2 linked regions of the Lentisphaera araneosa HTCC2155 genome follow. The protein of the gene in region 1 interacts with the protein of each later gene in a pairwise test. Links are inferred from orthologs where the notes say so. Each region holds a gene or a part of one and is shown on either strand. Other genes may lie near its edges. The genes, in order: bioB and LNTAR_RS22450.

The links.
Region 2: the proteins of bioB (region 1) and LNTAR_RS22450 interact in binary tests that used the Escherichia coli proteins (3 or more experiments, as listed by UniProt). The link is inferred for Lentisphaera araneosa HTCC2155 from one-to-one orthologs.

What each region holds. Positions count from the first base shown.
Region 1 is NZ_ABCK01000015.1:106,493-122,498, reverse strand. Bases 8,754-11,672 are described here. They hold bioB (biotin synthase BioB), read right to left. Parts: upstream 10,807-11,672; coding sequence 9,700-10,806; downstream 8,754-9,699. Other genes in these bases: LNTAR_RS15455 (SH3 domain-containing protein), read right to left, coding at 10,809-11,672; metX (homoserine O-acetyltransferase MetX), read right to left, coding at 8,754-9,722. Also shown: LNTAR_RS15515 (HAD-IIB family hydrolase), read left to right, coding at 1-742; LNTAR_RS15510 (glycosyltransferase family protein), read left to right, coding at 745-1,968; LNTAR_RS15505 (TPM domain-containing protein), read right to left, coding at 1,969-2,691; LNTAR_RS15500 (TPM domain-containing protein), read right to left, coding at 2,681-3,109; LNTAR_RS15495 (LemA family protein), read right to left, coding at 3,106-3,687; LNTAR_RS15490 (DUF481 domain-containing protein), read right to left, coding at 3,771-4,847; LNTAR_RS15485 (DUF481 domain-containing protein), read right to left, coding at 4,847-5,974; LNTAR_RS15480 (UbiA prenyltransferase family protein), read right to left, coding at 6,068-6,817; LNTAR_RS25890 (CCA tRNA nucleotidyltransferase), read right to left, coding at 6,818-7,975; methionine biosynthesis protein MetW, read right to left, coding at 7,976-8,572; more of metX, read right to left, coding at 8,565-8,753; more of LNTAR_RS15455, read right to left, coding at 11,673-12,050; LNTAR_RS15450 (hypothetical protein), read right to left, coding at 12,064-12,762; excinuclease ABC subunit UvrA, read left to right, coding at 12,976-15,795; LNTAR_RS15440 (TIGR02450 family Trp-rich protein), read left to right, coding at 15,792-15,989. UniProt on the Escherichia coli protein: Catalyzes the conversion of dethiobiotin (DTB) to biotin by the insertion of a sulfur atom into dethiobiotin via a radical-based mechanism.
Region 2 is NZ_ABCK01000036.1:6,008-21,900, forward strand. The notes cover bases 6,676-9,481. They hold LNTAR_RS22450 (class II glutamine amidotransferase), read left to right. Parts: upstream 6,676-7,594; coding sequence 7,595-8,368; downstream 8,369-9,481. Other genes in these bases: rlmB (23S rRNA (guanosine(2251)-2'-O)-methyltransferase RlmB), read right to left, coding at 6,881-7,474; LNTAR_RS22455 (pseudouridine synthase), read left to right, coding at 8,361-9,233; LNTAR_RS22460 (SLOG family protein), read left to right, coding at 9,297-9,481. In the rest of the region: LNTAR_RS22410 (molybdopterin molybdotransferase MoeA), read left to right, coding at 1-172; GTP 3',8-cyclase MoaA, read left to right, coding at 176-1,183; LNTAR_RS22420 (thiol-disulfide oxidoreductase DCC family protein), read right to left, coding at 1,180-1,605; LNTAR_RS22425 (bifunctional metallophosphatase/5'-nucleotidase), read right to left, coding at 1,608-3,143; hemH (ferrochelatase), read left to right, coding at 3,335-5,758; LNTAR_RS22440 (sigma-70 family RNA polymerase sigma factor), read right to left, coding at 5,832-6,671; more of LNTAR_RS22460, read left to right, coding at 9,482-9,671; LNTAR_RS22465 (hypothetical protein), read left to right, coding at 9,668-10,138; LNTAR_RS22470 (serine/threonine-protein kinase), read right to left, coding at 10,311-11,369; gshA (glutamate--cysteine ligase), read left to right, coding at 11,515-13,059; LNTAR_RS22480 (hypothetical protein), read left to right, coding at 13,061-13,318; LNTAR_RS22485 (exodeoxyribonuclease III), read right to left, coding at 13,309-14,085; LNTAR_RS22490 (hypothetical protein), read left to right, coding at 14,296-15,893.

The sequences.
Region 1 (16,006 bases):
ATTGTTAGATCACGCGGATTATTCGTGGGACAAAGCACAAGAAGCTCTAGATTTACTTAAGACGAAAAAAATCCCTATTATATTTAATTCATCAAAAACTTTAGCAGAGCTTCAACAGCTCAAAGAAGAGATGGGTAATATAGACCCCTGTGTTTCTGAAAATGGCTCTGTGATTTGCTGGTCAGGCAGTTGGGGTGAAGCGGAGATGGTGGAGACTCCGGGGATTAACCGTGATGGAATATTACAAATTTTATCAAAACTCAAAGATCAATTCAATTTTATTGGCTTTAGTGAATGGACAAGTCACGATTTATCAAAAGAGACGGGTTTGACGGAGTCTCAAGCAAGTCAAGCTTTAGATCGCCAAGGGAGTGAACCGATAAAATGGCTAGGGACTGAGGATGAATTAAAAAAGTTTCGCTTAGTCTTAGCACAGAAAAATTTACATTTACTAAAGGGAGGACGTTTTTTTCACGTCATGGGCATGGTTGATAAGAGTGAGATCATTGAACGCTTGAAAGAAGTTTATGGTGCTATCTATCAGTCTGAAATTTGTGTGATAGCACTTGGTGACAGTGCCAATGATAAACTGATGTTGGAACTGGCCGATATAGCAGTAGTCATTCCTGCTAGCAAAGGTGAAAATTTAAAACTCGATAGAACAGATTATATCTTGGCCGCTGATAAAGGGCCAAGAGGGTGGAATACAGAAATGATTAAAATATTAAAACAAGGAGAATAAATATGGGTGATTTTTTTCAAGGTGGTAGCATTGCCACTTTACATAACTTTAAGCAACTACCGACAGAGGAATTAGAGAGGCGTTTGCTTGATATTTCTAAGACAAATAAAATGGCACTCTTACTACCAAGTCTCTACTCTGAGTTAGAGGCACCTGCGCTGGATAATATTGTTGAAGAAATTAAAGATGTTAAATACTTGGAGGAGATTATCATTGGTCTCGATAGAGCCGATAAAGCCCAGTACACCCACGCACAAAAATATTTTTCCCGTCTCAATACGGATTTTAGAGTTCTGTGGAATGATGGGCCGCGTTTACGGAAAATTGATTCGATTTTAGCGAAAGAAGATCTTGCGCCGAAAGAAATGGGAAAGGGAAGAAATGTTTGGTACTGTTATGGATATTTTCTAGCTTCACAACGCGCGCAAACCATCGCACTTCACGACTGTGATATTACGACTTATGATCGATCGATGCCCGCGCGTCTTTTATATCCTGTGGCCAATCCAACTTTTGGTTACAAATTCACTAAAGGCTTTTATTACCGAGCAGCAGGAGGTAAGTTGAATGGACGTGTGAGTCGCTTATTGGTTACACCACTTATTAGAGCTCTTAAGAAAATTTTAGGGCCATTAGACTACCTCGACTACCTCGATAGCTTCCGCTATCCCTTAGCAGGTGAATTTACGATGCAAGCAGATGTGGTCAAAACTATACGCATTCCTAGTGATTGGGGCTTAGAAATTGGAGTTTTATCTGAGGTTTATAGGAACTATTCACCTAGTCGCTTATCGCAAGTAGATATTTGTGATGTGTACGATCACAAGCACCAAGATTTATCTCCTAAAGATGTGGAGAAAGGTCTTTCTAAAATGAGCACAGATATTTGTAAAGCGATTTTCAGAAAACTTGCCACTGAGGGAGAGACTTTCTCGATTGAAACTATCCGTACTCTCAAAGCCACCTATTATCGAATGGCCTTGGATTTAGTTGATCAATATCATGCGGATGCTGTGATGAACGGTCTAGCTTTAGACCGTCACCAAGAAGAAAATGCGATTGAATTATTTTCACAAAACATCATTCGCGCAGGAGAGATTTTCTTAGAGAATCCGAGCGAGACGCCCTTTATTCCTTGCTGGAACCGAGTGACATCTGCGATTCCAGAAGTATTGGATATGATCAAAGAGGCGGTTGAGTTGGATAGCGAGGAGTTTTCTCCATAATTACCAACTGCCTGAGGCTCCTCCACCTGAGAAACCTCCGCCTCCACCACCCCAGCCACCGCCGCCGGAGAAACCTCCGCCACCGCGTCCGCTTCCCATGATGAATATGCCACCCCCGCGTCCACCGCGGGAAAACATGCTCATGACAAAGAAGATGACAAAAATAACGAAGATAATGTAGTCGACTGCCGATTTTTTCTTGCGTTTAGGAGCGGGTTTTACCTTGGCGTTGATCTTGCCACCAGAGGCCTTTGCGCAACTCGCAATAATCATCACCGTGCCGCCAAAGAAATCCCCTTTTTTGAAGTAGGGCGGAAGGGCTCTTAAGAAATCGCCTGCTTTCGCATCAGGGATATCGCCTTCTAGATTTTTACCTACCTCCAAACGCCATTTGCGATCATTTATTGAAAAAACAAATAAGAGGTCAGATTTATATTCTTTTTTAAAGAGCTCGTCTTTGGCCCATTCATCGAGAACGCGTATTGAAAAGGATTCAATGGCTTCACCTTCTAAGCTTTTTACAGTAAGGATAGTCATCGTGACTTTAGCCGATTTAAAGTACTGCTCTAAATAAGCAGAGAGCTGAGCTTCTTCTCTTGCGGAGTAGACTTGGGCTTGGTCAATAATGTGAGATTTTAGGCTCGGTCTTTTAGGGACGGGAAGTTCAGCAAAAAGGAATTGAGATAAATTTAAAAGTAAGAGGAAAAATAGTTTAATCTTCATGGAGGATCTCATTAGATAGTTCATTAACGTCATCTGATTGATAAGGGAAATGAACTTTAAGCTTCTCGCCAATCATGTGAATACCTTCGGCTAAAGCATCAGCGTAGGCGTCTTTTTTAAATTGATCAACCATGTGTTTGATCACATCGTCCCAGAAACCATCTTCCACTACATTATTAATACCTTCATCACCTAAAACTGCGAGTTTGTGATCTTGGTAAGAGAGCACAATGAGTACTCCGTTTCTTTGCTCAGTTTTATAGAGTTCTTTTTTGTTAAAAACTTCTTGCGCATGCTCATAAATGTCGCCTTTGCATTTCTTGCAGAGGTAGAGTACGACTTCGCCAGAAGTATTAAGTTCGGCTGCAGTAATGGCATCGCCAATTTGAGCTTGTTGCTCTTTGTTGAGAAAACTCATGATTCGAAATCAACTTTAGGAACTTCTTTATCTTCCGGGTTTTCGATTTCAAAGAAATCACGTTTTTCGAGGCCCATTCCCCCAGCGACTAAACGACCAATAAAAGAACGAATCTTAGTATTATATTTTTTGACAGCTTCATTATAGCGAGTTCTTGCAACGGCGATACGGTTTTCTGTGCCTGTAAGCTCGTCTTGGAGACGAATAAAATTTTGATTCGCTTTTAAATCAGGATATTTTTCCACAACGACTAAGAGGCGACCAAGAGCTTTATCCATCATTGAAGAAGCAAGAGATTTTTCTTTAACAGTTTTAGCCGAACCAATTTTGGTACGAGCTTCGGCAACTGCTACAAAGATTTCCTTTTCGTGTTTTGCGTAACCTTTGACAGTGTTGACTAGATTAGGTAAGAGGTCTGCTCGGCGTTTGAGCATATTGTCAATTTCTGCGAATTGAGAATCGCAGGCGACATCTAATTTTACTAAGGTATTGTGGTTGACCCAATACATGATTCCCATTGTAACAAGTATTAAAATGGGTGCGATAAAGCAGGCGGCGATAATAGCAATTTTATTCATAATGATTCCCTCGTTTAGTTTGCAAGATTTTACTCTCTTTACAGAACTTTTCTATATAAGAGAAGTAGATAAGTCGAGGGATTTTAAAAAGTAAGGCCTAAACGAAGAAAATATTTTGTGTCATCTTTGGAACGTGAACCATTGGGGTGACTGACATACTCTTGATCCATGCCCATGTTGAGGCTTAATTTGAGGGTTTCATCCATTGTAAAAGGGATTTCATAACCGCTCTCTTGGTTAATTATGTAGTGACTGAACTCATCGATAGAGGGGTTGTAACGAACTTTACTGTAAACAGAGCCCCAGATGTTTGCTTTTCGTTTGAAGCTTACTTCTATTTCTAGACCGTGGCCGGTGTTATCTTTATCACTTTCTTTTTGATAATCTTCGTGACGCATAGCAAGTCCCAAGCGACTACGTAAAACATGACGTTCATCATCTAAAATATAATAACCAAAACCACCAGCTAAATCGTAGCGATTTTGTATATCTTCAAAACGGTCTTTTTCCCATCGTGAGCGAAGGTAAAGTGAACTCGGGTCATTGAGGGCTTTAGGGTGCTCATAGTCGGAGCCGACTACATATTCTTCTTCGTTGTTTACTTTATTGTTTTCACCCAAGATAAAGGAACCGTAATTCAGAAGTTTGACCCCATCTCTTTCCCATCCGACAGAACCACCACCGCGGTAGTTATCTTTGTCCGAGTTGCCAGTTTGTTTCGCCAAATTTAAGTAGAGTTTATACTCCCACGGGCTGACGGGTTTAATGTAAGATGGATGGTTGTTATTAGGTTCCCACAAGGAGAGGATGGACTTTGTTTCAATAGGAGCTAAATCGTTCTCGATGAAGGCAGAATCTTGCTCTAATAATTCATCTTTAGAGGGGTAAATGATTGTCTCTTCAATTGTGTAAGCGAGCTTACCTTTAGTGGTATCATTTTCGTCATATTCAATATTCTTGACAGTGTCGGTTTCGTATGAATCAACGTGAACCATAGGGATAATGATGAGTCCAGTAAATTCAGTTTCTATACTGAGTTGGTCTTTGTAGACTTTTTTTATATTTCCAAAAATTCGAGAGCCATCAGTAAGTCTTATTATATCTGCTGATAAAGTTGTACTAATGCCTAAGAGAAGAAGGTGTAGAAACCTTTCTTTCATTAGAAATTAAGAAGGAGTTTTAAGTAGAATTCGTTGTCAGCTTTTTCACTTTCGTCGGAAGGTAAACTTGTGTATTCACGATTGTATCCCACTTTTAGACTAAGTGTCATCGTTTCTGATAAACTATATGGTAGCTCGTGGCTTACATCTAAGTAATATATGTAATCCTCTTGTGGGTCCTCAAAAACTGGTGCATATAGGGCTTCGGTTCTAAACTTACCCCATTGGCCAAAGTTTTTAACAAATAATGCCTGAAAGTCCCCAGCTAGTTTTTCATTGTCAGCACTATCATCTTCACGGTAACGTTCAATCCTTTCAGCAATACCGGTACGAACTCTCAGAGTAATGTCTTTGGGGTCGCGTAGGAAATAATGACTGTAACCAACAGCTAAGGTGTGACGAGCATCCAAGTCATCGAAACGGTCTTTTTCCCAGCGATAGCGCGAATACCAAGCTTGCATGTGATCGAGGCTAATCGGTGATTCATAATCAAAACCTCCAGTATATTCTTCATCAGTATTTGCACCATTTTTATTACCAAGATCGAAAGCAGCGAATAACTTAAAAATCTTTCCATCTTTTTCATATGTTGCTTTGAATCCACCTTCGTATTCATCTTCATCAGTATTGCCAGTTTCCTTAAGAACGTTTAGATCAATGCTATAATGCCAAAGCTTAAGAGGTTTCACATAATCTGGGTGTTTGGAGCCAATGGGCCATAAATTTTTAAAATCTTCAGTTGCGACAACGGGTTCGAGTGCTTCAACTTTAGTGGTTTCATTTTCTTCAGTTGGTGCAGTTTCAGACTTTTTGAAATCTTGTTCTTTCACTTGTTTCTTAGGAGTAATGACTGCTTGCCCATTCATGTAATCAATTAAACCAACTACGGTTTGTCGATTATCGTATTCGAGGTTGGCATCTTTCTCTGTTTTAAAAGATTCAACTTTGCTGAGTTTGATGACGATTTCTCCTGCGAAATCAGTCTGAAAAGTAATAGAGCCTTTGGTGATTTTTGTGATTTTACCCGGCAAGACTGCACCATTTTTTAAGGTGACTTCATCAGCAAAGGTAGAATAGAAACTGAGTAGAAGAAGTAAACTTATAGCCTTAAAGTGTGTAAAATTCATGATCCATCCGTTATGTGAAATTATTTTTGAAATTCTCGAACAGTAGTTCTTGTGAGGACTTTAGGCAAGAATAATTGGAGGTTTTTTTTCTTTTTAGAAAGGAGCAATGATAGGCCAAATTAAAGCAAGGTCATATTGAGTTGAATTCGCTCTGAAATACTGGGCAATCAAAAGATGGATATATGCTAGAGAAAAGCCTTTCATATTTATAAAGAAAAACGTGACACTTAATAAAATACATAATCCAATGGCAATAGGAGTGTTTTTTTGAGAGGTGTTGGCGATGGTTTTTATCTTTTGTTTACTATCTCCTAGTTTATCTAAGTCGTCACAGAAAATGACGTTGATGAGGGCGAGTATGAAGCACGAGATGAAAAAAAGTGCGTTAAACTGAAGAAATGGTAAAACAGCAGTTATGAGTGCCCAGGAAAAAGCGATAGAGAATTCTTTAGCTAGGAAGAGTTCTTTGAGACGCTTTTTATAAAAATAGATTTTAGGAGAGAGATATAATAAAGTGGGGATGCTTGCAAGGATTAAAATAAGCCACTGTCTCTTTGTGAGAAAGAAAGATAAGCCTAAACAACAAATCAAGGATGTGATACAGAGTTTTTGAATGAAACCTTGGTGTTTGCGTAAGAAAGACCATCGTTCAGGGTGATTAACTTGATCTTCAGGTGAGTTTTGGTAGACTCGTTCAATATTGTATGTGAAAAAGCAGGCAAAATAAACAAATAAAAAGAGCTGCCATTGTGGCGTTTCAGAGAGGAATGCGTAGAGGCTCGTGACAATACAAGTCACCTGACTTGTGTGGAGAAAAGATGCTTTGAATTTAGCTAAGGACACTTAGCCGATTTTATTTAATATTTCTTCTTTGTTCAAGCCTTCAATCTGAAGGAGGGCGGCTCGATCGAGTATATGGCGAAATTCCGGTCCAGGCTTAATATTCATTGTGTGGAGATCTCCACCATTAATTAAAGGGTTCTTAATTGCTTGGTCAATATCATCCAGCTGATTTAATGTTTGTTCAAGGGCAGGACGTGGTTCTGTTTGTTCAATGACATTATGTAAATAATTAAGTAAACGAGAACTATTATCGCCACATGACTTTAAAATTTGATAAGATTTTTCAAGTGAAAATTCGCCTGTGTTAAAATAAGCAAGATGTTCAACTAATTGACAAGAAAAGCGAATGATGGATCGACTAAGTTTGTATTCTCTACAAATACTTTCGACTTTGTTTTTATCACCACTAGGTCTAACGAGGGCAGCAAAATAAGTCTCGCCATCATATTGAGCTGCACGACCAACTTCTTCCCACCAAAGTTCATTGGCGTAATGATCTTTGGTGCTGTCGAAAAGAACATCCAAGATATTCATTGAGTAAAGAACTTTTAGGAACTCTTCGGCGTGACCTTGAGCTTTTTTGAATTCATCACTTATACGCTCTACTGAAACGTGCTGAGTTATTTTAGGCGCCAGTTCTTTTGCAGCGATAAGTAAATCAGTATCGATTGACATCTTAAGTCGAGAGGCGAAACGAGCCGCACGTATAATTCGCAGGTAATCCTCAGAAAAACGTTCTTCTGCAGTGCCAACTGTTTTCAAAATTTTATTTTTTAAATCATTTTGTCCATTAAAAGGATCAATGATTTTTTTACCAAGAAGAGCAATGGCATTGATCGTAAAGTCGCGACGAGAGAGGTCTTCTTCAATCGTTTTTGAAAAGCTCACATTGGCATTGCGACCATCGCAAGAAACATCAGTACGAAAAGTTGTATGCTCATAAGGCTTACCATCAATTAACACGGTTACGGTTCCGTGCTCTATGCCGGTGTCAAAAGTTTTATACCCAAGTGATTTACTTAGGTCTTTAAAATCGTAAGGATGTATAGCTGAGGCAATATCAATGTCAACTACATCAATACCTAAGAGTCGATCTCGTACAGCGCCGCCAACTATGTAGATGTCTTTGCCGAAGATTTCACAAAAGTCCGGATACATTTAGTGGCTCTCCAGGGTGAAGACACTGAATTCTGAGAATAAATTTTTGTTAAATGACTTTAAAAAATGATCGCCGCCAGGATACACATGAGTAATGCGAAAACTTTCTTTTTCACACATGGAATAAAAATCGCGGATAGAGCCTAGGTGAATATTGGGAGTGTTATACCATTCATAGGGAAGATGTTTAGTGTTGGGCATCATTCCCTTGAGAGTGATTTGGAGTCGTGACTTCCAGTAAGCTAGGTTGTGCACAGAAACAATAACTTTCTTCCCAACTCGTAGTGCTTCTCGAATGAGTTTGTCAGGGTTGTGAACTTGTTGCATTGTTTGACTAATTACGACAAAATCAAAGCTCTTATCCTGGAAAAAACTCATGCCTTCTTCAAGGTCGAGTTGTAGGACGGGAACTGCGTTGGCAATACAGTCGATGACTTCTTGCTGACTCACATCAATCCCTTGGACTTCGCAAGATTTTTCAAGTTTAAGGTGTTTGAGTAATTTGCCTTTGCCGCAACCAAGGTCTAGGACACGAGATTTTTCTTTGATTAAAGATGTGATGATCGAGAAGTTGGCATCAAGTAATTGTTTATGCATTGGAGCAACTCTCGAGTTGTTGTTCAAGGAAATTGCCAATGATAGGAGCGAGTACGTCAACTTCTAGCAAAAAAGCATCATGACCTGCATCGCTTTTGATGTTACAATAAGTTGCTGTGCGATGATTTTCTGCTAAAGCGTTAACGATTTCAACTGATTGATACGGCGGGAAAAGCCAATCACTAGAAAAGGAGATGATACAAAATTGACAAAGACTCTTAGCTAGAGCTTGTGCAAGGCTTTTGTCTTCACCTTCCTCAGCTAAATTAAAATAATCCATTGCACGGGTGATATACAGGTAGGAATTGGCGTCGAAACGATTAACGAATTGGCGACCTTGGTAATTAAGATAGCTTTCCACTTGGAAATTGTGGGTGAATTCGTAATTAACATCATCCATTTCTTGGAGTTTACGACCAAATTTATTTTGCATCGAAACATCAGATAGATAAGTCATATGCGCAATCATTCGGGCAATAGAGAGGCCTTTTTCGGGTTGAGTTCCTTTCGGGTAATTGCCGTCATCAAAGTTTTCGTCTTTGATGATGGATTCACGTCCAACCCAGTTGAAACCAATACTCAACGGAGAACATTGAGCAGCAGTTGCAATAGGGATGCATGAATGAACTTTTTCAGGGTAAGTTACCGCCCATTGCAAGGCTTGCATGCCACCTAAAGAACCACCTGCAACGGCCAACCATTTTTCAACGTCTAGATGTTTCATAAGTTCATTTTGAACGTTGACCATGTCGTAGATAGTTGTCATGGGGAAATCTAAATTATAGCTTTCTCCAGTTTCAGGAGAAGTAGACTGGGGACCCGTAGTTCCATAGCAGGAACTTAAGATGTTACTGCAGACGATAAAATACTTATTTGTGTCAAAGCTTTTTCCCGGGCCAACCATTTCGTCCCACCAACCAGGCTTGCGGTCATCTTCTGAATGTCGGCCAGCTACATGTGCTGAGCCCGTAAGGGCATGGCAAATAAGAATGGCATTACTTTTTTCAGCATTGAGTTCACCATAGCTTTCATAGCAGACTTGAACTTCGTTGAGATTTTTGCCACAACGAAGTCGAAAGGGCTCCTCTTTTGAAGCGAAGCTGAAAAATTGTTCTTTGACGAGCATTTTAGCTGCAGGTGCTTGGGGCACAACCTTCGGGTTTAGTTGTTTTTGGATTTAGGATTGAAGGATTATCATCAATCGAAAACTTTTTAGAGGAAGCTTCATCATCTTCGATATTGAAGGCTGCTTCATTTTCAATTTCAAAACCAGCATCTTTAATGAGACGGAAAACTTTATTTTTGCGATCTCCGCGAGTGACTAAATAACCTTCCACAAAAACTGAGTTGGCGGCGTAGAGTGCAAGACTCTGGAGTCCACGTAAATGACCTTCACGACCACCACCCATACGGATTTCAGCTTTTGGATTGAGGAAGCGGAACAAGCAGAGGATGCGAACGCAACGAATTGGGTCCAGTTGGTCGAAGTCGAAGATGCGATTGCCCTCAACAGGAACGAGAAAATTCACGGGGATAGAAGGAACGCCCAAGCGACGGACTTCGAGAGCAACATCGACGACGTCATTATCGCTTTCACCCATACCAGCAATCATGCCAGAACAGTTCTCTAAACCAGCTTTGCGCGAATTGCGCAAAGTTTCGAGACGATCTTCATAAGTGTGAGTGGTGACGATTTCTGGTGTGTGAGATTCAGAAGTGTTGAGATTGTGATTGAGGCGATCGAGACCAGCATCCTTGAGTTTTTTTGCTTGTTCGTATTCAACGAAACCGGCAGATAAACAAGTCTTAATTCCCACTTCATCCTGGATTCGCTGGATGATATTTGCGAACTGATCCGTTCGTTTGTCATTTAAACCCGTACCAGACGAAACCATGCAATAACGGTAGACACCGCGCTCTTTGGCTTGACGAGCTTCTTCAACAATCTCGTCTTCTGGCTTTAAAGCATATTTATTGACGGGGAGGTCTGAATCCTTTGATTGTCCACAGTAACCACAGTCCTCAGGGCAGAGGCCATTTTGAACATTGTTGATTTGGTGGATTTTAACTTTCTTACCAAAAGTTTTCATGCGAACATCGCCAGCAGCAGAGGCGAGTTTGAGAAGGTCAATTTCTGGGGATGCAAGAATTTCTAAGCATTCTTCACGGCTAAAGTCCTCATTAGCGAGAGCTTTACTTGTCCAAAGTTGGTATTTATTTGACTCTGAAGTCATTGTTACTTCCTAATGATTTTATATTTGTCCATATGGAAAACAGGACGAGACCAGCCTTCCTTACGTTTTTTTATTCCAGTCATGGCGATCTCCTGCTCATACAAAGTGTGCAGGTTTTCTACCTTGCCGATTACATAGCACAGAGGATAATACTCTTTGTCAATTTTTACAGCCAAAGCGAAATCAACTATTTGTCTATCTTCTTCTCGAACTGGCATGATGATACCTTTGATAGCCGTTTGCCCTTGCTGGACAAGGAGTTCAATCTCATCGATATTCCCTAATTGAGCAGTGATTTCTTCTGAGGCTTGGATTTCGAATTCATCTCGGCTGATGTCATTTTCAACATTGTTGACCACTTCGATTTTTTCTTTGCCTCTTAGGATATCTTCATTTTTCTCATAAATTTCTTTTTCAGCTTGGTTAATTTCGCTGATTTTGTTTTCATTATTCTTTTTTAACTCAGTTAATTTCTTCTCAAGTTCGTCACGCTCTTTTTCGGCTTGTGCGATCTCATCACGAAATTGTTGTTCGATTTTTGCGAGTTCAGCACGTCGCTCATCAAAGTTATAACTCTTTTTAATGGCCGCATTAACCTCTTTACTAACTTCATTGTCAGCAGTTGGATTCGCTGGTTTTATGGGGATAGCCTTAATATCCTGAGTTTCAGTTTCTTCGACTTTTGCGGTCTTAGTTTCAGTTTTATCTATTTTGACAAATTGTTTGCTGACCCAAGCGTTCATCCAGGGTTGAGCTTTGATTTTTAACCAAGTATTATTTTTGCGATAAAGGACTTCAACTCTTGCTCCTACGGGCGCCGTGCCCAGTGGAGAAAATTCAATTCCTGCTCCTGCATAGGCTTGAACATTCTTAGGCTTTACTTTGCCTTCTTCATCAACGTGCTTGGCAGCAATCCACGCTGAGCTGTGTTCGGGGGCAACAATTTGTAGCCAATCATCAGTTTCTTTAATAATTTCAACTTTGCTATCGCGTTTGATGCGATCAATAATTTCAAAACGAACAGAAGGGCGGGCGCGAACATTGAGGCGATTTGTAATAACCACCCCCTGTTGACGTTCGAGGACGATTTTAGCAGGAGGCTCAACTTTTTCTTTTATTGGAGCGACTTCGTTTACAGCTTTTGGCTCAGTCTTTGGAGCTTCAATACCTTCAATGACAGGCTGTTCGTTGGCAAGGCTAAATAAATTTAAAAGTAGACAAATGGATAATAAAATATATTTCATGGTTTAGGGAATCCTATTTGAGGATAAGTAAGGCAAAGCATAGAGTCGCGAGCTCAAGGTATTCTCGGTGACTATTGATTTGGTCTTCGAATTCTAAGTTTTGCAGTTTAGTTTTAAGGTAGGGAGAAAGGAAATAGATGCCTGCAAAGCAGAGGGCTACGGGAACGATCTGTTCAGTAAATAAACAAGGAATGACGGCACAGCCAATCGTTAGGTAGAGGCACATATTTTGAATGTTGGCATCTTTGTTTTTGAGTTCTGCTAAGAATCTAACACTTAAAGTATATGCAGGAAAAAGAGGTACGAGAATGAGCCACCAACTTAAGCCTTTATGGAGTAGATAGGCAATGGCGGCTAAGCGGAATAAAATAACAATTTGAGTGATGGCGACGGGGGCTTGAGAAAGCTTCAGGTCATGGGCTTTGTTGATGGAGTTGCCAAAGTTGAGTATTTGGAAATTATTTGACCAAGATAAGAGGGCGTTGATGATAAAACTTCCAAGAATCACGGCACCAGCATTGGATTGTTGCTGGAAAAATAAAATAATCTGCGCACAGAGCCAGAGCGCAAGGCCATTGATAAATCCAGCGATGGGAAGGTAGACACAGTTTTCACAGTTAAATTCACTGACTTGATCGCGTTTGTGTCCAGAGAAGATTGCCCATGCGCGCTGTAGTGCTTCTAGGTGGCTATTATTTTCGAAGGTTTTCAAGATTTGCTATCTCCATAATGTTTCGGCTAAGTTAGCACGAAGAGCTTTTTTATCACCTAAAGAATTTCTCGCTTTATTGAAAAAAGCCTAGAAAGTCAGCAGTCTAATCACTTCGAGATGACAAATTAATCTTTACATGGCCTTTTTGCGCTGGAGAATTGATATATTCAGCCAGTCTTCCATATTTAGTGAATTAAATTTAAAGGACTTCAAATGGAAGATATTTTTATTAAAGGGGCTCGCCACCACAATTTAAAAAATGTGGATGTGCGAATTCCGCGAAATAAGCTAGTGGTTGTCACCGGCCTGAGTGGTTCAGGTAAATCATCTCTCGCTTTTGACACGCTCTATGCTGAAGGGCAAAGACGTTATGTGGAGAGCTTGTCATCTTATGCACGTCAATTCATGGATCAGATGGAAAAGCCGGAAGTAGAGCAAATCACGGGGCTTTCACCCGCTATTGCCATTGAGCAGCGTGGGGGCGTGGGTAGTCCACGTTCGATTGTCGCAACAAGTACTGAAATCTATGACTACTTGCGATTGATGTATGCGCATGTGGGTAAACGTCATTGTCCTCAATGCGGTGAACGAGTTCAGAGTCAGAGTGCCGAAGCGATTGTGCGCAAAGCGCAAAGTTTTCCTGAAGAGAAAAAAATGCTTATCCTCTCTCCCTTAGTTGAGGGAAGAAAAGGTGAACACAAGGAAGTTTTTGAAAAAGCCGTGCGCGACGGTTTTGCTCGCGTTCGCGTAGATGGCGAAATGTGTCGTTTAGAAGACGTGCCCAATTTAGATAAAAATTTCAAGCACAATGTCGACCTTGTTGTGGACCGTATCAAAACGGGCTCAAAGAGTAGTCGTCTGACTGATTCAGTGGAGACTGCGCTCACTTATGGTGGCGGCTCGATTATTTTTCAAGTAGAAAATGAGCAGGGGGAATGGGATGAACACAAGCTTTCAGAACATTTAGCTTGTGATGCCTGCAATATAAGCTTTTCGGAACTGCAAGCACGTGACTTTTCATTCAATAGTCCCTATGGTGCTTGTGGAGAATGTCATGGTTTAGGGTCTGTTCAGACTCTTGATATCGACATGATTGTTCCCGATAAACGCAAGCCAGTGAAAGATGCTTTCCCATTCTGGAAAAAAGGTCCTCGCCGCTTGGTTTTCTACTACAAGAATTTACTTGAGTCAGTTGGCAAGGCCTATGACTTTGAACTGACCACTCGCTTTGAAGACTTAAGCGAGAAACAACGTGATGTCTTGCTTTACGGTACCGGAAAAGCTATCCGCATGGTGTATAAGAATGCTGGACGTTGGTATGATGTCAATAAACCTTTTGAAGGTGTAGCGCGAAATATCACTCGGCGCATGAATGAAACGGGTTCAGATCGTCAACGTGAAAAAATTCTTAGCCTCATGGTTCGACGCGAATGTGGATCATGTCACGGGGATCGCCTCAAACCGGAATCATTGGCGGTCACTGTCAAAGATATGCCCATTAACCATTTTTTACGCATGTCGATTGCGGACGCCGCAGAATTCATCCAGAATCTAGACTTTAATGAAACCGAAAAAGTCATTGCAGGAGAAGTGAGTCGCGAAATTGATTCACGCTTAGGTTTTCTTAACGCTGTAGGTCTTAATTATCTCAACCTCAATCGTGAATCTTCTTCTCTCTCTGGTGGGGAAGCGCAGCGAATTCGCTTAGCGACTCAGTTGGGGGCGGGCTTAGTGGGAGTTCTCTACATTCTAGATGAACCGAGCATTGGTTTACACCAACGCGATAACGACAGACTTTTAGCTACCCTAGAACATTTACGTGGTTTGGGAAATACCGTTGTTGTTGTCGAGCACGATACAGACACCATTTTACGTGCGGATTATCTCATCGACATGGGGCCCATGGCAGGTCGCTTAGGTGGTGAAATTGTTTTTGCAGGTCCGCCAAAAGAAATTATGAAAGCCGATACACTTACGGGCCAGTACATGAGTGGCAAGAAGGAAATCGCGATTCCCGCAAAGCGAGAAAAGGGCAATGGTAAGAGTATTAAAATTAAGGCTGCGGCAGAGAATAATTTACAGAAAGTGAATGTGAGCGTGCCGCTAGGTAAATTTGTCTGTGTGACGGGTGTTTCGGGTTCGGGTAAATCAACACTTGTTCACGAAATTCTCAAGAAAAGTATCAACAAGCATTTAGGCATTGGGCGTGAACGTCCAGGAAAAGTTCGTTCGGTTGAAGGTCTAGAAGAAATCGACAAGCAGATCGTAATTACGCAGTCACCCATTGGCAAAACTCCTCGATCAAACCCTGCGACGTACACGGGAGCTTTTGATCAAATCCGAACTCTTTATGCCTCCACACCAGATGCAAAGGCACGGGCTTATAAACCGGGACGCTTTAGTTTTAATGTCAAAGGTGGCCGTTGCGAAGAGTGCAAAGGCGATGGTTATCGCAAGATTGAAATGAACTTTCTTCCGGACGTTTTTGTGGAATGCGAAGTTTGTCGCGGGCGTCGCTACAATACCGAAACTTTGAGTGTGCTCTACAAAGGTCGCAGTATTGCCGATGTTTTAGAAATGACCATTGACGAAGCCTACGAGTTCTTTGATAAGGTGCCGAAGCTCAAAAAGATTTTGGGGACATTAGAAGAAGTCGGTTTGGGTTACTTACACATGGGACAAGCGGCAACGACTTTATCGGGTGGTGAGGCCCAACGTGTGAAATTAGCTTCTGAACTTTGTCGTATTCCACGTGGTCATACGATGTATATTTTGGATGAACCGACAACGGGTTTGCATATAGCCGATATTGATCGACTCTTACAAGTACTTCATCGTTTGCGTGATGCAGGTAATAGTTTGATTGTCATCGAGCACAATTTAGACGTTATCAAGACTGCGGACTGGATTATAGATATGGGACCTGAAGGCGGTGCCGGCGGCGGTCAAGTTATGGTCAGTGGGACACCTGAAAAAGTTGCGAAGTGCGCAGCATCATTTACGGGTCAGTATTTGAAGCCCATACTGAAATGATGGATTTTAAGCACCTTTTAGACTCCAAGTGGACGGCGGTCGAAATTATTGATCGTCAAAAGCATTTTACGGTGATTGCTACGAATGAGAAAGCAAAAACGGCTCAGCTCAAACCTTTATTAAAAGGTAAGAGCCGCGCCGTTAGTTTAGTTGAGTTGCGCAATCCGCAAAAATGGCAGAGTGGCTGGCTTTAGAAATTAAAAAGGGACGA
Region 2 (15,893 bases), on another replicon or contig:
CTTCCTCCCCGTCTGCGTTGAATCAAATGGCCCGAAACTTCTTGCAAGACCACAAAGAACTAATGGTTCCGGTGACTTTGGCTCTTTATCTGGCTCCCACGGTTTCATAGAACTCGAAGCCGAGATAAGCGACTTTAAAAAAGGCCATGTCGCCATTTTTTATCCTTGGTGATTTATGGAAATTTTCGATAAATTCACTCGCCCCATGCGCGACCTCCGACTCTCAGTCATTGATGCTTGCAACTTCCGCTGCCTTTACTGCATGCCACCGGATCGTGATTATGATTTTTTCAAAAAGAATGAAATGCTCTCTGTGAACGAAGCCATTCGCTTAAGTGAAATATTCGTCCAGCTCGGTGTAAGACGCATACGACTCACTGGCGGCGAGCCTCTCCTTAGAAAAGACCTTGATCAAATCATTGCGGGCATCGCAAAAATCCCAGAGCTCGAAGACCTAGCAATAACCACCAACGCTAGTTTGCTCGCCGACAAAGCCCAAATGCTTAAGGACAATGGCGTTAAACGACTCACAATTAGCCTTGACGCTATCGATCCAGACCTATTTAAACAAATGTCAGGTGGGCGCAGCTCTGTAGATCAAGTGATTAAAGGCATTGATGCCGCATTGAATTGCGGTTTCAGCAACACGAAGCTCAATTGCGTGATCGAAAAAGGTTTAAATGAAAGCCAAATCATCCCCTTAACTGAATTTGCGCGGGAACGTCAACTCAAGCTACGTTTTATTGAGTTCATGGATGTTGGTAATTGCAATCAATGGAATCTTGAAAAAGTTGTTCCCTCAGCTGAAGTCAAAAAAATCATCTCTGCAAAATGGCATCTCACTGAACTGGAACCTAAATTTTATGGAGAAGTGGCTAAAGCCTACCAATTCGAAGATGGCCAGGGGGAAATTGGCTTCATCTCCTCTGTGACTCAAGCTTTCTGCAAAGATTGTACTAGGGCTCGAATTTCGTCTGATGGTAAACTCTACACCTGCCTCTTTTGCGCCCGAGGCACTGACCTCCTAAGTCCCATGAGACAGGATCAGGACGACTCGGAAATAGCTAAGCTCATCAAAAATGTATGGGAAAAGCGTACGAATCGTTATTCTGAAGAACGCATGGATGCCTTGAAACACCCTCGCCAACACGATATCGTCGAAATGTTTAAGATGGGTGGCTAAATATCCGGGTAAAACTCTCTCATCTCTTCGAGTGTGCCCAAACTAAAGCGACCAAAATCTGGATCAAAAGCACAGGCGTCTTTCTTTATTAATTTATGACGATTTTGTGCAACTTTATCATAAAAATAATCTCGGCCTGGAAATACACTTACAACACCACCTACAAGTGGCCACAAATAGCGGCAATCACTTAGTGCTTTTACCACTGCTTTCGAACGCAAAAGAACTTGCTCACCATCATACATGACTAAGCTATCTAAATTCTGAGGGTCAAAATTAAATTTTGTGAGTAAATAAACTCCAGCTTCAGAAGTCGAAGAAATAAAGCGAATCTGTGCACGCTCTTTGTTTAAGCGTTTAATCAAGAAGCCAACGGCCCAATGGCACAGCCCGCAATCACCATCGTATATAAGCAGCTTCACTGCTAAAGAACTTCCTCGCCCGACATGAGTTTCCAGTTAAACTCAACTGGCACACTCAACTCATAATGTTTTTTCATAAAGGCTAATAAATAGTCGCGCATGGTTTTCTTTGATTGCCAAACCAACTTAGCATCTTGCAACATCTCATACCCTAAAGCACCATTGGTACGGAAGTGATAAAAGGCAACTTTCAAATTCTGCTCATCACTCACAGGCTCACCTAAGTAAGTCAGTTCTTTAATACGCCTTCCGGGCTTACAGGACAAATCGGCTTGGTAGTAGACTCCCGACCATATATCATAAGTGTAAATTCTTGACCCGGGCTCAACATCACCTGATTCATCACACTCAAAAAAGCTCAAACTCTGCTCTAAAGCTTTTCTCAAAGTCTTGCCATTCATAGACAAAACGTGTAAGTAGTTATCTGGAACTAGATTTAAAATCGTGCGTCGAGTAATAGTCCCCGACTTCCAGCCATCTAATTTCCAAAAGGCCGCTGCAGAAATATCGCAATCAGTAGCATCTTGAATCACCATGTGGACTAAACTCATCAAACGACTTGGATACATCAAGGCTTCTCGACTTGAAGAGAAGGAAAAATCATCCAAAGATTCACCAATCGGTTCATCTAACCACTCAACAGTGCTTTCTAATACTCGACGTGAAGATTCCAATAAATTCTTTTCCAAACGTTGGCCTTTAACAGGGATATTCTCCGATTGAATTTCCACCTCACCTTCAGCCCATTCAATATCTATTCGACCTAGATAATGACCATAACAAGCCGCTTGAATTGTATGAACACCATTAATTTCGCGATCACTTAATAAGCTATGTGTATGGCCGGTAATAAAAAGATCGATTTCAGGGTATTTTTCACAAATTTGCGAGCGTAAATCTAGCTTTTCAGGAACTTCTTGACTCCAAAATGGAGTCTTAGAATCATAACCACCATGAGATGAAACGACAATTAAGTCCACACCAAAATCTTTAACTTCTTTAAGGATTGGACCCAAAACTTCCAGAGGATCTAAAAAAGTTAAACCCTTGATCGCATCTTCATGAGCTAATTCAGCTGTTTCAGGAGTTGTCAAGCCAATGAATGCCACCTTTTTGGCGCTCTCAGTAGTTTGTATATGCCAGGCAGGACCAAATGCTGGATTGCCACCACGGTTTTTTACTAAATTGGCTCCCAACCAAGGAAAATTTGACTGCTCAACGGCTTTATCTAAATACTTGCGACCAAAATCAAATTCATGATTACCCACAACAGAAAAAGCGCAATCCAGTTCATTGAGGGCATTAACCATTGGATTAGAATAACGCTTGTCCTCACCACAGCGCAAAGAAATCAAAGAGCCCGATAGAGTATCGCCATTATCAAAAAAGATAACTTCCTTCTCTTCCCGCCTAATACGCTTAATGAGGCTAGCCGTCTGAATAAGTCCATGGCTCGACTTTTGATCAGTGAGGTAACTATCCGCCACTAAAAAACCATGTAAGTCCGTCGTGTAGACTAAGGTAAGTTTATCTTTCATTTAACATCTCTAAAACTATTGAGCTTTGAATATACAAAAAAATCCTTATAGATGCAAGCTCTTATCAATTAAACACGTGTCTTAATTAATGATTAGAACATGAAAGATTGCCCTTAAATTACACTCAGCCTTTTATTAAAAAGCAACTGCGATATATTTGCCAAATTTCTAATCTTCTTGGAGTTACAACTGTGTCAAAAACAGGTATTTTACTTATTCAGCTCGGCTCACCAGCCAGCCCAGCCGTCCCTGATGTCAAATCTTATTTAAGCGAGTTTTTATCTGATCCACGAGTTGTTGATCAACAAAACTTTGCGTGGAAAATCATTCTTAACTGCTTTATCCTACCTTCTCGTTCACCAAAATCGGCGGAAGCTTATGCTAAAATTTGGGAAGGAGATACTTTTCCATTGTTTCGCAATACGGAATCCTTCACAGCTAAGCTCCAAGAACAAATTGATGACGAAAACATTCTCATCGAATACTCATATATTTTGAGTAAACCTAATGTACCTCATCAATATGGTAAACTTATGGCGGCGGGTTGTGAAACAATCCGTGTCATACCTCTCTTCCCTCAATACTGTGAAGCCACCACTCTTTCTTGCAAGGATATGCTTGAAAAAGGTATTGCTGAACATGGTAAATGTAAGAACATTGAATTTGTCGAAGATTTTCATAACTCTCCATCTTATATAAATAATGTAGCAAGGCTTATTAGTGAAGACCTTGCTACCAATCCCCCCGAAAAGCTCCTATTTTCTTTTCATGGCTACCCCATTCGCCGAGTTCGAGGAGGAGATCCTTATTTTGCTCAATGTACTGAAACTGGACATCTCATTGCTGATCAAGTTACTGGCATTGACAAGGAAAACATCCTCCTTACATTCCAATCAAAATTCGGTCGTGAACCTTGGCTCACCCCCGGCACAGAAGAAACCCTGATTGAACTCGCTCACAAAGGAATCAAAAACGTTGCCGTTACTTGCCCTGCTTTTGTGGTTGACAATTTAGAAACTTTGGAAGAAGTTGGTATTGGCCTCGAAGAAATTTTCCTTGAGCATGGCGGTGAAAGTTTCCGCCTCATCCCCTGCCTTAACGACGATGATCAATGGGTTAAAAACTTCGGTGAAGAAATTGCTTTCCAAGAACCTGAAAAAATCCCACGCCTAGAGCATTCACCCTGTGAATTCCCAAAAGCTGAAGAGCAAGGCTGCTGCCATGCTTCTACACAATGTGAGACTTGTCCCTACAAAGGCCTCGATAAATATCCTGATGGCGAACTCTCTCCGAAAGATCGCTCCGTCCTCAAAACCATGTTCCTCACACTCTTTGTGGACCTCATTGGTTTCTCAATCATTTTCCCCCTTTTCCCGGGAATCTTAGCTTACTATAACGAAGTTGAAGGAGAAGGTACATTCTTCCGTACTCTAATGGACATGATCCACCAAATCGAAGCGACTTTTGGTGGAACGGGTAATGAACATGCTACAATGGCACTATTTGGCGGCTCTCTAATCTTCATTTATTCCTTCCTACAATTCCTTATGGCTCCAGTTTTTGGAACCATATCAGACCGTATTGGTCGACGTCCAATTTTATTATTTTCTATATTTGGCATAGCCCTTTCTTACTTAATATGGTTCTTTTCTGGAAGCTTCTTCCTACTCCTTATCTCTCGACTCATTTCTGGTTTAATGGGTAGTAATATCACCACTGCGACCGCCGCAGTTGCTGATACAACTTCAGAAAAAACTCGCTCTAGAGGAATGGCCATTATCGGCATTGCTTTTGGCTTAGGCTTCATTTTAGGCCCTGCAATTGGTGGTCTTTCAGCTTGGGCTATCGACCTCTCTACAGTATCTAACTGGAAAGACTATGGTGTCAACCCCTTCTCTGCTCCAGCCGCCATTGCTTTTGTACTCTCCATGATTAACTTTTTCTTTGTTTATAAGAAATTCCCCGAGACTCTCCCAGAAGAAAAACGCGGCAAAGGCGAAATCCACCGTACCATCAACCCCATTAAACTATTCAAGGTTGAAAGCTACCCTGGAGTTAGCGCAGTCATCTTTACTAACTTTATTTTCCTCGTTGCCTTTGGTGCTGCTGAAAACATGCTGACTTTTCTGACTGATGAACGCCTAGGCTATGGCCCAGGAAAAAACGGACTACTCTTTGTCTTCATTGGCTTCGTTTTATCAATGGTTCAAGGCGGCTATGTTCGTAGAAAAGCGGCTAGCGTTGGCGAAGGTGTCGTTACCAAAAAGGGACTTATCATACTCATCCCTGGCCTCACCTTAGTAGCTCTTGCAGGACTTTGGCAAAGTGCTTTCGTCCTCTACCTCGGTCTCTTCTTTATGGCTGTAGGCTCAGCGATGGTCATACCGTGCTTAACAGCTCTCGTTTCGCTGTATGCACCTGCTAGTGACCAAGGCCGAGTTTTGGGAGTCTATCGTTCTGCTGGTGCTTTTGCTCGTACTGTAGGGCCCATCTTAGGTGGTATCCTTTATTGGAAGTTCACTTACCTTGCTCCCTTCTTTGCAGCTGCCGCTATCATTATCATACCACTATTCATGATGAAGTCTATTCCCGATAAGAAGAAGGCGGAAAGCTAGTTTCAAATCTCATCACAAAAAAAAGGCCTTAACTCATCGAGTTAGGGCCTCTTTTTTTTAAGTGATCTAAAGCTTAACTTTGTAATGAAGCCAAAATATCTGAATCTAAATGCGCATAAAGTTTTCTGAGTGCTTGATACTGGATTTGGCGAACACGTTCACGCGTTCTTCCGACCATATCACTGAGTTCTTCTAAAGTCTTTTGCTGATGGCCATCTAAACCGTAACGCATCTTAATAATCATTTGCTCGCGCTCAGTTAACTTCGAGTCAATAACCTCTAATAAAACTTGTTTCACGTCAGTCTCATTCATATTATCGCCTGGCAGCTTAAGAAGTGTATCGGGAATCACATCCTCTAAAACACCTTCTTCTCCAGTCTTCAAAGTTGTATTCAGTGATACCGCAGGAGCAGTTGATGCTACAGACATGCCTCGCACAGAACGTACTGAAAAACCTGTTGCTTCAGCAACTTCTTCCATTGAAGGAACTCGACCCAATTTTTCAGCTAGCAACATGGCTTCATGATGAATTTTACGAATCTTAACGGCTGACTGTACGGGTATGCGAATGACGCGACCCTGCTCAGCAACGGCACGACGAATCGCTTGCTTAATCCACCAAGCACCATAGGAAGAAAACTTAGCACCATGACCAGGTCTAAATTTTTCCACAGCTTTCATTAAACCAATGTTACCTTCTGAAATTAAATCGGCCAAGGGAACACCAAGTGATTTATAATCGTGCGCAATCTTCACAACTAATTTTAGATTGGCAATAATCAGTTTTTCACGGGCATCCTCAGAACCAGCTTCAATTAATTTGGCTAATTCAATCTCATCTTCAACTGAGACCAAAGGCAAAGTCGCAATGCTTTGCATGTAACTTTTAATACTTTCTTGATAGAGCCCCATAGAACCTCCTAATAAATCGACACAACGTTTACAACTCTCACTGCACTTTTTCCTCTTTGACAAAATCAGTGCCTACCTTAAGGATAAATCATTTATGGGGAGGAAAAAGGTCTCAAACAAAGAAAGCAAAACTTTTTTTCAATTTCTTAACTGTAAATTAATTTTAAAAGCCCTGTTTGAATCATAAAGGAGTCTTTAGTAGCCTTATTTCAGCTTTCGGCTCTTTGGCGAACAATTTCGTATAAACATACACCTGTAGCAACAGATACATTTAAGCAGGGCACTGTACCTCCCATAGGGATAGTCAGTAAAAAATCGCATTTCTCTTCCGTGAGCCTTCTCATACCCTTCCCTTCTGATCCCATCACCAAGGCAACTGGGCCTTTCAAGTCAGAATTGTATAAATCTTGATCTGCTTTATCTGATGTCCCGGCAATCCACACACCAATCTTTTTCAGCTTTTCCATTGTCCGAGCAATGTTCACAACGCGAAAGATAGCTGTATTGGAGGCTCCCCCACAACTAACAGACATAACTGTATCAGTAATGGGTGCCGCATTATCTTTGGGGATAATCACGGCATCGACGCCCGCCCCATTAGCGGTACGTATACACGCGCCAAGATTGTGCGGATCTTGGACTCCATCTAAAATTAAGACAAAAGGAGTCTTTTTACTTTCTAAGAAACTCTCTAATTCATCTTCTTGTTTTAAAAGTGGGCGTCCACCCTGTGCATGGCGGTTCGCACGACTCTCATTGTCATCCGTACCAAAGCGCGATCCACGTTTTTGAAAACGACTCATGATTATGACTCCATAAATTATATTATGCTCACATATTCCACTTATAAAAGAAATATCCAAACAGATTGAATATTCTCTCACCAAAAACTAGCTTATAAAATAATTATCTAGGTGAATAATATGTGCCAATTACTTGCAATGAATTGCAACACTCCAACAGACATCTGCTTTTCCTTCGACGGCTTTGCCCAACGCGGCGGACTTACTGACGAGCATAGTGATGGCTGGGGCATCTCGTTTTTTGAAGAAAGTGCCTGTAGAAGCTTTCACGATACCTTACCAGCTATTGAATCACCAATTGCACAGCTCGTCAAAAACTACCCCATCAAATCCCTCAATGTTATCGCCCATATTCGCCAAGCCAACATAGGCGCTGTCGAATTAAAAAACACCCAACCTTACCTGCGAGAACTTTGGGGGCAACAATGGGTTTATGCTCATAATGGCGACTTGTGGGGTTATAAATTTTCTGGAGGAGTCCCCACTCAACCCATTGGTGATTCAGACTCCGAAATGGCTTTCTGTGATCTGCTTAATCGCTTCCGAGAACTCAGCCCGACTCACGAGCCAGAACTCAAGAGTATTTACGATTGCCTAAAATCATTTTGTGAAGAAGCTGCTAAGTTCGGCACCTTCAATCTCGTGCTTTCCAACGGCAAATACATTTTTGCTCATTGCACCACTCATTTGTGCTATATTATTCGACAAGCACCCTTTAGCGAGGCGCACCTGAGCGATAAAGATTTGAGCATTAATTTCTCTGCTGTGACGACAAAAAAAGATCGAGTTGCGATTATCGCAACCGAACCACTTACCGATAACGAAGAATGGACCCAGTTCGAAAAGGGCCAACTTCTAGTTTTCAAAGACGGGAAGGTATTAGACCTTGAGTAAATTAATCCCCTCAAAAGTCTGGCTCCCCAAAGAGAGTCATCACCAAAACTACCTCGACTTCTTCTGTGAAACCTTTCCTCAAATCTCTCGTGATACGTGGGCGAAACGCTTTACGGAAGGCAAGATCACCACAACTCAAGAAGAAACTCTAAATGCTAAGGCGCCTTATTGTGGTGATCAGCACCTTATCTATTATCGAGAAGTCGAAAATGAAAAAGTCATCCCCTTTCAGGAACAAATTCTTTACGAAGACGAAAACCTACTACTCGTCGACAAGCCACACTTCCTCCCCATCCATCCCGCTGGTCCCTATGTAAAAGAAACCTTGGTCTACCGCTTGCGAGAATCGCAAAATAATCCCGACATCTCCCCTCTTCATCGCATTGACCGACTGACGGCAGGCCTCGTATTCTTTAGTAAAAAAGTAAGCATCCGTAAAGATTACCAACTGCTTTTTGAAAATCGCCTAGTCGAAAAAACTTACCATGCCATCTCTGCGGGACCTGCTCCAGACCAAGGCTACTGGCACCTTAAAAACCGTATCGAAGCTGGTGAGCCTTGGTTCCTAAGTGCAATCAAAGAAGGCAAAGCCAACAGCGAATCATACATCAATGTGATCGAAGCTAAGGACAACTTAGTTAAATTCGAACTCAAGCCTATTTCGGGAAAAAAACATCAACTCCGCGTACATCTCGCCTCAATCGGCTACCCGATCTTGCATGACCCCCTCTACCCCAGCTTCGTCGAGAAACCACCTGATAACTATGAAAAGCCCATGCAACTACTCGCTCAATCTATCGCCTTCACTGACCCCTTTAGCAAAAAACGTCACTCATTCCAATCCCAACTTAAACTGCTCTTTTAAGCAAGGAAAATCTTGACTCTGAAAGGCTAAGGTTTAATGGTAAAAGATACGAGGAAGTAAGTTATGAAATTAATTATCGCAGGCGGTCGTCATTACCATCTCACTCCAAGTGACTACGAACAACTGCTGCAAATCACAGGAATTAAAACTGTCATTTGTGGTGGAGCCACCGGCGTTGACGCAGACGCGAAGCAATGGGCTGAGCAGCAAGGAATCCCCGTGAAAGTTTTTGAAGCTGATTGGCAAAGTTATGGTAAAATGGCTGGCCCACTGCGCAATCGTCAAATGGCTGATTATGCCGATGCTCTTGCTGTTTTCCCCGGTGGCAAGGGAACTGACTCTATGTTTGAGGAAGCTCGAAAAAGAGACCTCAAAATCTTTGATTTTCGACCCAATGCACAACTCCATTTTGATTTTAACACCGAGGATGATTCATGAGTTTTAATATCCCAACTGCCCTCAAATCTCTCGCCTCTGCGGGTTCCGCCATTAGCGAAATCAGCAAGTGGCTTAAACGCAGCAAAGGTGATTCGCGAGCACTTTTGAGCGAACTCAAAAATAATCTAACTTACTTAGACCTCATTGTGAATGACAAAATTCCCATTGGTGAGGTCATCGATAAAATCACTTGTAAAGAATTTTTACGTCTCTCAAAAGAAGGCTACAACTTTAATAGTTTAAAAGACTCAAAAATCCCCAACTACCCTTCACTAAAAAACACTGCTCTAGCCTCTTGGACTGGGAAAGACACAGAAGACTTGGTCGAAAGTATCTACGATCGCATCAACGACCTAAAAATTCGCTACCCACTTGTGTGCGACAAAGAAAACTACCGTTGGCAAATACGCGTCAATAATATACGAAAACGCATTTGGTTGCTCTTGCGCCATGTCCGACAGAAATGAAAATTTATTCCATAATCAATTTAGCTCTATTATGTAAAAAACACTAGTAAGTGTGCCGAAGGCACAAGGCATAATCCCGCCTATGGTTTTCAACCATAGGACTATAATTCTGGCATCCTCCCGTTCTGAAGGAACGGCGCATAACATTCTTAAGTAATCGTAAAAATTTAAATTAAAGTGCTAAAACAATAACAAGAATGACGATAATAAGGACGAGCGGAATCACTACAGCCTTGATCACCTTGCTTTGCTTATTGTCATCACTTACTTGCTTGCGCTTTTCTGCGACTCGTAGACATTTTTCGAGCTTAGCTTCTAAATCATCGTAAGACTTTGGGCGTTTATCCTTATTGGATGCAATCATTTCCAAAATTAATTTATCGGTACTCTTGCTGATATAGGGACGCAGCTCTTTTGGGGGAACTACTTTATCGGCGAACTTATGTTCCATAATTTCCATAATGGTACCACCTTTAAAAGGAACATCCCCCACAATCATATTATACAGCGTACAACCTACGGAATATAAATCCGTCCGAAAATCAAGGTCTTGATGGGCTTGAGCCTGCTCTGTACTCATAAAATAAGGTGTGCCAACCAAATGACTTGTTTGAGTTATATTAGCATCCTGATGAGTGTTTTTAGCAATACCCATATCCATAATCTTGATATCGTGATTTTGATTAATCATGATATTCGCCGGTTTAATATCGCGGTGCAAAATCCCAAACTCATCCCAAGCGTAGCGCAAACCTTGAACCAATTTCAAGGTCAACTTAAGTGCGTCAACTTCTTTAAGTGATTGAGTTTCTTTAATGACTTCTTCTAGAGTCTGACCATTCACATAACCCATCGCCATATAATGACAATCTTCTGCACTTCCCGCATCATAAACAGGGACAATATTAGGGTGATTAAGCTGCGCCAAAATTTGCGCTTCTTGCAAAAAGCGCTTCTTATCTTCTTCAATCAAATCTTCCGAAGCTTTCATCACTTTTAGCGCCACATGACGATTCATCGCGATCTGCTTTGCTAAATAAACTTCGCCGCAGTTACCCGCACCAAGCCATTGCTCAATGGCATAGCCTTTAATCTGTTTACCAAAACCAAATTGTGGCGAGGGCAAAGGAATAACCGAATTACATGCAGGGCAAAGTACTTTTTTCCCTAGTAAATCATCTTCGGCAGAGACCTTCCTCATGCACTTGCTGCAACGTAATTTGATTAGCATTAATTATTATCCTTAATTCATTGCCCTTATCTTAGTGCTCAATTAAAATAATTGTAGCGTATTTTTTTACTCACAAGCTTTTGTATTTGTTCTTTTTCAACATTTATTAGAAACTTTTATCTTTGAGATTACTAGGATAGTTTTTATGGATTGGCTTAAGCTTTTGAACAAGCTTTCAGAATCAGCTGCTTTAGACAGCTCAAACAAGGGACTCGAGAGGGAGGCACTTCGTTTCGTCAAGGGCGGGCGTATGGCTCTAGGTTCTCACCCAGAAGCCTATGGCTCTGCCCTCTGCCACAGTTCAATTACAACCGATTTTTCTGAAGCCTTGCTCGAATTAGTCACACCTATTTTTGATAAGAGCGACGATCTCATCCATTTCCTTAGTAATCTACATTATTTTATTCACAAAAACTTACCTGAAGGCGAAAACCTTTGGTCTTCATCCATGCCATGCGACTTAGTAGATGACATTCCGATTGCTGAATATGGACCTTCGGGTGCTGGCGAATTCCGTAAAGTTTATCGCCGTGGCCTTTCCTACCGCTATGGAAAAAAAATGCAGACAATTGCTGGTCTTCATTTCAATTTCTCTCCTAGTGAAGATTTTTGGACAAACCTCGCCAAGATTAAAGAAAGCGAAAATGATCAAGATTTCCGATCACAGCACTACTTTTCTTTATTGAGAAACTTCCGATCCTATAACTGGTTCGTCAACTACCTCTTTGGTGCTTCTCCAGCCTTTCACGAGAGCTTCAGTGAACTTGTGGACTCAGAATTAAAAGAAAAAATCGGGCCCGAGACCTACTGCATGCCAGAAGCTGTTTCCGTTCGCATGAGTGATGCAGGATACACGACCTCACGCCAAGGCAACCTCAACATCTCAGTCAACACCCTGGACGAATACACCGAGGGCTTACAGAAAGCCGTTACCGAAACTGATGAACAATGGGCTAAGTTACCCAAAGTTGATGATGAAGGTCCAACTCAATTGACCGACAATTTCCTCCAAGCTGAATTTGAGTATTACTCGACGATTCGACCCAAGCCAAACCCAAAAAATCCCCGTCGACCCCTAGTCGCTTTAAAACAAGATGGAGTCGAGTATATCGAAGTTCGCACCCTGGACATCAACCCTTTTGAACCGCTGGGCATTTGCAAAGCACAAATTGATTTCATGGAAGTTTTCCTCTATTACCTCATCTGCAAAGAAAGCTCTCCCGAAACTGATAAATCCCGTGAATGCTCACGCGACAATCTCATGCGAGTCACTGTCCAAGGACGAAAAAAAGACCTGCGTTTGCGCTGCCCGCAAAATGACGAATTCGATCTCCATAAAGCCTGCACAAGGATTTTCTATGACCTCAAGAAAGTCGCCGATATCCTTGATAAAAGCCGCAAGACTAAAGATTTCAGCCAAGCCATCGCAGAAATAGAAAAACGTCTCACAAAGCCAGAGTTACTTCCTTCAAATCGCGTTATTCAAGCCTTAGAAAATGAGAGCTTCTTAGGTTTAACCGAAGCACTCTCTGAGCAACATCAACAATCGTTCAAAAACTTTGATGCCGATGCTAACTTGCAAGCCGCTTTCCAAGAGGCTTCTACCCTGTCCCTTGAAAAACAAAAAGAAATTGAGCGTGAAGGCCCAGACTACCCAACTTACCTCAAACAATTTCTAAACATGGATTAAAATGAATTGCCCTAAACACCCCGAGTCGACTCAAACTCAGTCCTGCTTATCTTGTGGCACTGATATTTGCGGACTCTGCAAAAATCCTCAAGGCAAAGTTGCTAAAATTTGTGCTGCCTGTTTAAAAAGCGAAGGAATTTCTTCGGAGAGTTTGAGCCCAAAAGTTAAAGCCAAACTCTGTCTGAGTTTGGCTCTAGTTCTAAGCATTTTAATTATGGCTTATTATTACGTCGACATGTCGATAAAAGCTCAGCCCTGAGAGCTCTCTAGCTCGATGCTCACTGGACAGTGATCCGAACCTAAGACTTCCTGCATGATGCCTGCATCAAGAACTCGATCACGAGCACTTTCACTCACACAGAAGTAATCAATGCGCCAACCCACATTTCGGCTTCTTGCTCCACCGCGGTAGGACCACCAAGAATACTCATCCGGATTTTGATTGAACATTCGAAAAGTATCCACATGACCTGCAGCCAAAAACTTGTCCATCCAATTGCGCTCTTGGATGGAGTAACCAGGGTTCTTTTCATTAGCCTTCGGGTTCTTCAAGTCAATAGCTTTGTGAGCGACATTGAAATCCCCGCATAAAACACAGGCTTTATCGCTATACTTTTCTTTGAGTTGCTCAATCAATGCATCGCCAAACTCTAAGCGATAATCAATCCGTTTCAATTCAGCCTGAGCATTGGGGAAGTAGACGCCAAATAGATAGAAATCGCTATATTCCGCAATAATCACGCGCCCTTCACGATCAAATTCTTCGATTCCTAAACCTTCGATGACGCGAATCGGCTCAATTCGACTATAAATTGCCACACTTGAATAGCCTTTTTTCTCACCCGAATGCCAATAGGAAGTATAATTGCCAATATTGATGAGCTCATCACTTAACTGCTCTTTGTGAGCTTTAGTTTCCTGGAGGCAAATCACATCCGCATCCCAGCTTTGCATCAAATCTACGAAGCCCTTTTTTTCAACGGCTCGAATGCCATTGACATTCCATGAAATTAGTTTCACACTCATTTTCAAACCTTACTGTTTCTTATGTTTATTGCATAGAAAATAAGAGCTTTGACCAATTCTGCTTCTCCTAGGCTAGAAAAAAAGACTTTTTTTACGGCTTTTCTCATTTCCACCCCATGAAATACTTTACACTTTTCACTATCTAAGTCTATTAAATGAATCCGGATATAACAACTAAGCATTATCGAGTATGAGAATAGGAGCTCAACAATGACGAATGGAACTCAAGAATATCCCGCCGATGCCTTTTTAACTGAAATCAAAACAGTTATCAACGCCATTCCCGTAGACAAACTCAAAAGCAATATCATTGACTTCGCTAGCGAACTCCCCGTTGATAAACGTTTGGAATTTTTCCAGGCAATTGCCTTTGAAGATATCGATGAAGTTAACGAGAGCGAAGTCGACTTTGATGACGACCTCCAACTCATTGACGATGTTGAATCCTTCTACAAAAAAATCTCAATGGGCTTCTACGATCATTCCCTCGATATTGAAAACCCCAAAGAACTTCCCGCTTGGGTCGATGACATGGACGTCCTTTTCGCCCGTACAAACGACGCCTTCCTCAACGTAGAATATGCCAAAGCAGCCCGCTCCTATTCCTTCCTATTCTCTGCTTTACACGTGGCTGAAGACATTGCTGTTGAACACCAACTCTATTCTGCACAAGACATCGTCATTACAGACATTACTGCTGCTAAATCTCGCTACTTACGCAGTGCTTTTGAAATCACTGAAGTCGAAGGTCGCCCTGCTGAAATCTATGACATTTTACAGGAGAACTTAGCCTTAGGTGAAGGTCGCTGTGGTCTCACACTTATTAATGACGCCTTTCCCTTCTCCGATGAAGAACTCGAAGCCTTCCTCCCCGAATGGTTGAAGTACCTCAAAAACCACGCCGTCAACGAACCTGATTTCGAATCGCTACGTCTCTGGCTCATTCGCGAAGCCCTCTTCCTTCTACAAGGGGTTGAAGGCATGGAAGAAGAAGCTGAAAGAACAGGGCAGCAGCACCCTGAACTCTTCTTCGACATCGTCACTCACTACCTAGAAGATAATGATCTTTTAAAAGCAGAAGAAACCTGTATGAAGGGCATCAAAGTTGTCAAAGCTCCTCACAAACGCGCCGTCCTAGCCGACTGGCTTGCGGAAATTGCAGAACGCGATGGTGACACACTGCTTGCACTTAAATATCGCCACGAAGCTTGGCGTATGGAACCTGACCAACGTCGTCTTGTCACTTGGTGCAACACTGTCCACCAAGCTCCTGACGATAGCGCTCTTCAAGATGAAATTGAGTTCCTCGAGAAACTGGGTGGACACGGTCGACTCATGGCCATGTTGCAAGCACTAACTGGTGATTATGAAGCCATCAACAAACGTCTTCTTAACTGCGATCCACTTGGTTGGAAGTCTGCTCGTCACCCTGGCAACTTTTTACTCCCCTTCACACTTATTCTCATTGCTGAATTAAAAAAAATCCCAGATCATTCCCAAATTAAAGTTATTTCTGAAGACATGAAAGGGATTTTTGTCCGTTGGTCACAAGAAATGGAAATCGAAAACAACCAAGATCTCCACACCTACATGGACTACCTCTTCCCAGCCCTCCAGCGTCACCCTATTAGTGAAGAAATGCGTATCACCCTCACGCGCTCAGTCCACAGTGTTCTTCTCAAGCGAATTCGTTCCGTTAGCAAAGACCAATTGCGTTATGCTTACAACCGCGTTGCAATCCAGGCCACTGCATTTGTGGAAGCCGCCGTCATGTGCTCTCGTGAAGCAATGGCTGAGAAATTTCTCAG